3 regions of the Stappia sp. P2PMeth1 genome follow, and region 3 is predicted to be linked to each of the others. Evidence: riboswitches for the same ligand, from Rfam matches in the RefSeq annotation. Region 3 holds a riboswitch; each other region holds the start of a gene.
What was found. Region 3 has a riboswitch for cobalamin ahead of P2PM1_RS19965 (TonB-dependent siderophore receptor). Riboswitches for the same ligand answer to the same signal wherever they lie in the genome.

Region 1: it holds a riboswitch for cobalamin, as region 3 does, so the genes downstream of both, P2PM1_RS09715 (DUF1636 domain-containing protein) here and P2PM1_RS19965 (TonB-dependent siderophore receptor) in region 3, are expected to answer to the same signal.
Region 2: it holds a riboswitch for cobalamin, as region 3 does, so the genes downstream of both, cobU (bifunctional adenosylcobinamide kinase/adenosylcobinamide-phosphate guanylyltransferase) here and P2PM1_RS19965 (TonB-dependent siderophore receptor) in region 3, are expected to answer to the same signal.

What each region holds. Positions count from the first base shown of each region.
Region 1 is NZ_FYAW01000017.1:164,150-166,343, reverse strand. Features, by position in the region: gene P2PM1_RS09720 (GTP-binding protein) at 1-830, shown strand, start outside; cobalamin riboswitch at 900-1,151, shown strand; gene P2PM1_RS09715 (DUF1636 domain-containing protein) at 1,179-1,628, shown strand; gene P2PM1_RS09710 (ABC transporter ATP-binding protein) at 1,625-2,194, shown strand, end outside.
Region 2 is NZ_FYAW01000040.1:24,693-26,886, reverse strand. Features, by position in the region: gene P2PM1_RS21740 (LysR family transcriptional regulator) at 1-73, shown strand, start outside; tRNA gene P2PM1_RS21735 (tRNA-Asn) at 217-291, opposite strand; cobalamin riboswitch at 549-775, shown strand; gene cobU (bifunctional adenosylcobinamide kinase/adenosylcobinamide-phosphate guanylyltransferase) at 900-1,481, shown strand; gene cobW (cobalamin biosynthesis protein CobW) at 1,478-2,194, shown strand, end outside.
Region 3 is NZ_FYAW01000035.1:10,700-12,893, forward strand. Features, by position in the region: gene rnk (nucleoside diphosphate kinase regulator) at 20-451, opposite strand; cobalamin riboswitch at 879-1,095, shown strand; gene P2PM1_RS19965 (TonB-dependent siderophore receptor) at 1,273-2,194, shown strand, end outside.

The sequences.
Region 1 (2,194 bases), on a different contig from region 3:
ACGTGGCGCGGCTCGATTCGATGGTGACGGTGGTGGATGCGGCGAGCCTGCTGAAGGACTACGGCTCCACCGACTTCCTCACCGATCGCGGCGAATCGCTCGGCGAGGACGACGAGCGCACCCTGGTCGACCTGCTCGTCGACCAGATCGAGTTCGCCGACACGATCATCCTCAACAAGGTGAGCGATGCCCGCCCGCAGGACCTTGCCGCCGCGCGCCAGATCGTGCGCGGACTGAACCCGGACGCGGTGGTGATGGAGACCGACCGCTCCGCCGTTCCCTTGCGCGACGTGCTCGGCACCGGCCGCTTCGACTTCGACAAGGCGCATGAGCATCCGCTGTGGTTCAAGGAGCTGAACGGGTTCGCCGACCATGTGCCGGAAACGGAGGAATACGGCATCCGCTCCTTCGTCTACCGGGCACGCCAGCCCTTCGCGCCGCGCGCGCTGAACCGCTTCGTGCAGAAGAGCTGGCCGGGGGTGATCCGCGCCAAGGGCTTCTTCTGGCTGGCGACCCGGCCGCATTTCGTCGGCGAGATCAGCCAGGCGGGCGCCTTCGTCACCACCGAAAAGCGCGGGCTGTGGTGGTCGGCGGTGCCGCGCAAGCACTGGCCGGATTCGCCGGACTGGCGGCGGGCGATGGAGCCCTACATGCATCCGGTGTGGGGCGACCGGCGGCAGGAGATCGTCTTCATCGGCACGAGCGGCATGGATGAAGCGGCGATCCGCACGGAACTCGACGCGGCGTTGGTCGGGGCGGACGGCTTCCACCCGGAAGAGTGGACCGGGCTCGACGACCCGTTCCCCGCCTGGGGCAGCGCGGCGGCCTGAACCGGTCCTGACCTAAACCGGCGCTGCGGTCGGCCTTCGGCGATTGGTCTTGATGCGGTGCCCGTCATCTGCCAGTTTGGCGGCGATGGTTGCCGAAGGCCGAAGCGCCGGAGGCATGAAAAGGGAACACGGTGCGGCGTACCCATCAGGGGCCAAGACCGTGGCTGCCCCCGCAACTGTAAGCGGCCGGGGCCGACGTCCTTCAACGGGACGAATGGCCCAGGCCCTGCCGCACGATGCCACTGCCCGAAAGCCGGGCGGGAAGGCGCGGCCGGGCCGGACCCGCGAGCCAGGAGACCTGCCATCTCCCGCAACGACAACCGGACGGGGTGTTCCGGGAAGGTAGCCATGACACGCAACGAATCCCTCTTCGGCCCATCGGCGGCCCTTACCCGCAGCCTGCCGCGCCGGCACCGCATCACCGTGTGCACCACCTGCCGCGATCCGCAAACGCGCGAGCAGCCGGGCCTTCACCTGATCGAGACCTTGAGCGCCGCGCTTGCCGGGGACAGCGCCGCGCCGTTCGAGGTGGCGGGCGCGGCCTGCATGGCCGGCTGCTCGCACCCCTGCACGGTCGCCTATCAGGCCGAGGGCAAGGCGAGCTATCTCTTCGGCGACATCGAGCCGGCGCGCGACGTGGCAACGCTCCTCGCCTTCGCCCGGCAATATGCCGAGCTGGATGACGGCTGGTGCTCGTCGCTGCAGCGGCCCGAGGGGCTGAAGGGCAAGACGCTGGCGCGGATGCCGGCCCTCCCCGCTCCCGCCCTCGGGGCAGCGGACCGGAGGGACGGCGCATGAGCCATCGCAGCGGAACCCCGGTGGTGCTGGAGCTGCGAAAGGTCGGCTACCGGCCGCGCGGCGCGGATGCGCTCCTCTCCGACCTCTCGCTGCATGTGCATGACGGCGAGATCCTCGTCCTTGCCGGGCCGAACGGCGCCGGCAAGTCGACCTTGATCCGGCTGATCGCCGGGCTGAGCGAGCCGACCGGCGGCGAGATGCGGCTCGGCGGCCGGCCGTATCGCGACGTGCCGATCACCGAGCGCGCCCGCGTCATCGCCTATGTCGGCCAGAGCGAGGAAAGCTGCGACCGGCTGACCGTCTCGCAATATGTCTCGCTCGGCCACCTGCCGCATCACCGCGCCGGCGGGCGCGAGGCCGGCGCCCGCGCGACCGACGAGGCGCTGGCGCTCGCCGACCTGACGCGGCTTTCCGGCCGGCGGATGGGCGAGATTTCCGGCGGCGAACGCCAGCGGGCGAAGATCGCCCGCGCCGTCTGCCAGCGCCCGCGCCTGCTGGTGCTGGACGAGCCGACCAACCATCTCGATCCGCTGGCGCGCGGCGAATTGCTCAGCCTCGTCTCCGGC
Region 2 (2,194 bases), on a different contig from region 3:
CCTGATGCTTCCCGGCCGCCAGGCCATTCCGCGCGTGCGCGCCTTTGTCGACTTCCTGAAGGAACGCGCGTAGGTCGTGGACTCGTAAGTCTGGCGAGAAACGGCACAGTTATGAATTCACGACCTAGAGCCCATTCGGCCGCAGGAAACCCGATATCGCCAGGCGGCGCATGTTTTCGGGAAGACTGGAGGATTTTTGGGAAGATAAGGAGGAAGTGGCTCCCCGGGCCGGATTCGAACCAGCGACCAAGCGGTTAACAGCCGCTTGCTCTACCACTGAGCTACCGGGGATCACGAAACACGCGGGGCATCCGCACCGCGTCGATGGCAGGCGTATAGCAAACTGCGCCGCCGCTTGCCAAGCCCTTTGTCGCAAAACTTTTCCACAGTCGGGGAGTGGGGAGGGGCGGGGAGCGTGCACCGGCAAGCTGCACCGGCAAGAGCCGCGGGCATCCGGCCGCATCCGCTGTGAGTGGAGCGGGCGCCGCTGCGGAAGCTTCCCGGAGCCGTCCACGTCTCGCTGCTGGACGCCGGCCCCTTCGGCAGGCTATGAGTCGTGATCTTCCGGTCCTTTCTGACGGACGAAGTCCGGTGAAAGGGGAAAGTCGGAATACGGTGGGGGAGGACCCAAGTCGGGCTCCCGAATCCGTAGCTGCCCCCGCAACTGTGAGCGGCGAGCCTTCCTGCATGAACCACTGGGCCTTTCGGTCCGGGAAGGGCAGGGCAAGGCCGCGACCCGCGAGCCAGGAGACGAGCCGGATCACCCGAGCCCCCGCCAAGGGGCCCGGCCCGAAACGTCACGCGCCGTCGGGTGGACGGCAGGAGGCCAGAATGTTCCCGTTGAAGGGCGCCCGCCGCTTCAGCCCTCCCGGCATATCCCGCTGCCGGACGGCTTGCGCGTGAGCGGCGCATCCGATTCTCCAACCGCCCCGGCTCCTGTCGCGGCCCGCACCGTGCTGGTGACGGGCGGCGCGCGCTCGGGCAAGAGCCTTTATGCCGAGGGGCTGGTGCTCGCCTCGGCGCGCGAGCGCGTCTATGTCGCCACCTGCACGCCCCATGACGAGGAGATGCGCCAGCGCATCGACCGCCACCGCGACCAGCGGGGCGAGGGCTGGCGGACCATCGAGGAGCCGCGCGACCTTGCCGGCGTCCTCGCTGCCGAGAGCACGGCGCAGCGCGCCATCCTCGTCGATTGCCTGACCCTGTGGCTCAGCAACCTGATTTTCGCTGAAGCCGATCCGGAAGCGGAGACGGCCCGGCTCGCCGGGGCGCTGCGCGCCGCGCCCGGCCCCATCGTTCTCGTCACCAACGAGGTCGGCTCGGGCATCGTGCCCGACAATGCGCTCGCCCGCCGCTTTCGCGACGAGCAGGGTCGCCTCAATCGCCGCATCGCGGAACTCGCCGATGTAGCGGTGCTTGTCGCCGCCGGCCTGCCGCTCGTTCTCAAGCCATCCCACCTCCAGCCGGAGATCCGCCTATGACCGCATCCACGCCCCGCACCGCCGGCAAGATCCCGGCCACCATCGTCACCGGCTTCCTCGGCGCCGGCAAGACGACGCTGCTCGCCAACCTGCTGCGCGAGGCAAAGGGCAAGCGCATCGGCCTCATCGTCAACGAGTTCGGCGACATGGGCTTCGATGGCTCGCTGGTCGACGGCTGCGCCGATCCGGACTGCGCCGCCGAAGAGGTGGTGGAGCTGACCAATGGCTGCATTTGCTGCACCGTCGCCGACGATTTCCTCCCCACGATGGAAATGCTGATCGCCCGCGACGAGGCGCCGGACCACATCGTCATCGAGACCTCGGGCCTTGCCCTGCCGCAGCCGCTGGTGCGCGCCTTCTCCTGGCCGAGCGTCAAGACCCGCGTGACGGTGGACGCGGTGGTGACGGTGGTGGATGCCGCAGCCGTCGCGGAAGGGCGGGTGACCGGCGACGAGGCGGCGCTGGCCGCGCAGCGCGCCGCCGACGAGGCGCTGGACCACGACAGCCCGGTGGAGGAACTGTTCGAGGACCAGCTCGTCTGCGCTGACCTCGTCGTGCTGAACAAGGCCGATCTCGTCGATGCGGCGACGCTGGAGCGGGTGCGGGCCGAGGTCGCCGGCCGCGTCCGCGCGGCGGTGGAGATCGTGGCGGCGGAAAAGGGCAGGCTCGCCGCCGACGTGCTGCTCGGCCGGATGAGCGCTTCGGAAGACGAC
Region 3 (2,194 bases):
TTCGTCGACGCGGTGGCGCTCATGCCGGCCGCGCCTCGGCCTCGGCCACGGCGGGGGGCTCGACGCTCTCCACGGTCAGCCGGTGGGTGCGCCCGTCGAGAGCCGTCCAGTCGATGGACTGGCCGGCGGACAGGCCGACCAAGGCGGCGCCGATCGGGGTGAGGACGGAAATCTTGCCCTCGGCGATATTGGCCTCGCCCGGGAAGACCAGCGTCACGGAGCGGTCCTCGCCGGCATCGGTGGTGAAGCGCAGCCGCGATCCCATGCGCACGACGTCGGCGGCAATGCGCCGGTCGTCGACGATGCGGGCCCGGTCGAGCTCGCTCGCCAACTGCTCGGCGACAGCGGGATTGCGGGTGGAAATGGACTCGGCAAGCCCGGACAGCCGCTCGTGGTCGGAGCGGGTCACGGTGATGGCGGGCTTGCGCCGCTTGCGGGTATCTGGAGCCATTCTCGGCGTCCTTGCAATGTTGTAAGGCCGCCGACGCACAAAGGCGCGCGTCGGGCGGTCTGGATCTCGTGAGGGGAAGTGTTCGCCGCCGTTATGGCCTGCTGTGTGCCCGCGAGGGGACGAGCCGGCCTATGCCCCGCGGCCGGGGCGCGACGCGACCTAGCCGGGGGTCAGTGTCCCGCGATGGGGCACACCCTGAAAACGCAAATCTGGCGCGGTGCGGTCGTGTTCATGCCCCGAAGGTCGGTGCTTGGCCGGCGAAAGTCAAGTGGTGGCTTTTGCGACCCGGCGACGGCGGGAACGGATTCGCCCACTGGAGGGAGCACGCCTCCCGCCCCGCCGCGCCCGGAGATCACCTGACGCAGCGTCCGGTTGCAGCGGCGAAGGGGACGGCGACAGACGATTGACTCGGGCGCGCGAAACCGCTCTCTTTGACGCCGACAGAGGTTCCGGACATGTCCGGATGAAAAGGGAACACGGTGAGGCGTACCCAACAGGGACCGAAACCGTGGCTGCCCCCGCAACTGTGAACGGAGAGTGGACGTTCGAAGGCCACTGACCCCGCCGGCAAAGGCAGGGTTGGGAAGGTGAATGTCCGCGATGACCCGTGAGCCAGGAGACCTGCCCCTGTCGGTCACCCGATCTTCGACGCGGGGTGTGTCGAGGCGCGGCTTTCCGTTGAGGTGACACCCGAAACCGCCTGCGCCCGCAGGCCGCCGCCTTGCGCCGTCGCGCTGGGGGCGTGCCTGCGTCCGCCGGCTCGTGCCGTATCGCGACGGAGCGCCGAGGGGCATTCCGGCGCACGTCAGGGGTGTGTCTGGATGAGGTTCATTTTGGGGGGCGCCTTGCGCGCCGGGCCGTTGGCTGCCGTGCTGGGGGCCGGAATGGGGGCGGCGATGATTGCCGCGCCGGGCGAGACCCGCGCTCAGGGTTTTGAAACGCCGGGTCTTGAAGATGAGGCGACGCAGCTCGACCGGATCGTCGTCTCGGCCGGGCGCACGCCGGTCGCCGCCGAGGCGGTGGGCCGGGCGCATACGGTGATCACCGCCGAGGAGCTGGAGACGACGCAGACGCGCTATGTCGCCGATGCGCTGCGCAAGGTGCCGGGCATCGCCGTCTCGCGCACCGGCGGCAATGGCGGCATGACGCAGATCCGCATCCGCGGCTCGGAGGCCAACCACGTTCTGGTGCTGATCGACGGCGTCGAGGTGGCGGCGACCTCCAGCGGCGAGTTCGACTTCGGCGGATTGCAGGTTGCCGACATCGAGCGGATCGAGGTGCTGCGCGGCCCGCAAAGCGCCATCTACGGCTCCAATGCCAGCTCCGGCGTCATCGCCATCACCACCAAGGGCGGCATCCGCAACGACCTGAAGATCACCGGCCGGGCGGAAACCGGCACCGACAAGACGGTGGCCGGCCATGTCGGCGTGCGCGGCGGCGGCGAGAGATACGACATCGCGGTCTCCGGCGCCTGGCGCCAGAACGAGGGCTTCAACATCTCGCAATTCGGCTCCGAGAAGGACGGCGACCGCAACGCCACGCTGAACGGCCGCTTCAACTGGGACATCACCGACGCGCTGAGCCTCGATCTCAGCGCCCGCTATGTCGACCGCAAGTCGGACACGGACGACCAGGATTCCGCCTGGCCGCCGACGCCGACGGAGGGCCTCGTCATCGACACGCCCGGCTACAACGCGACGAAGGAGTTCTACACCGGCGTCGGCCTGTCCTGGTCGCTGTTCG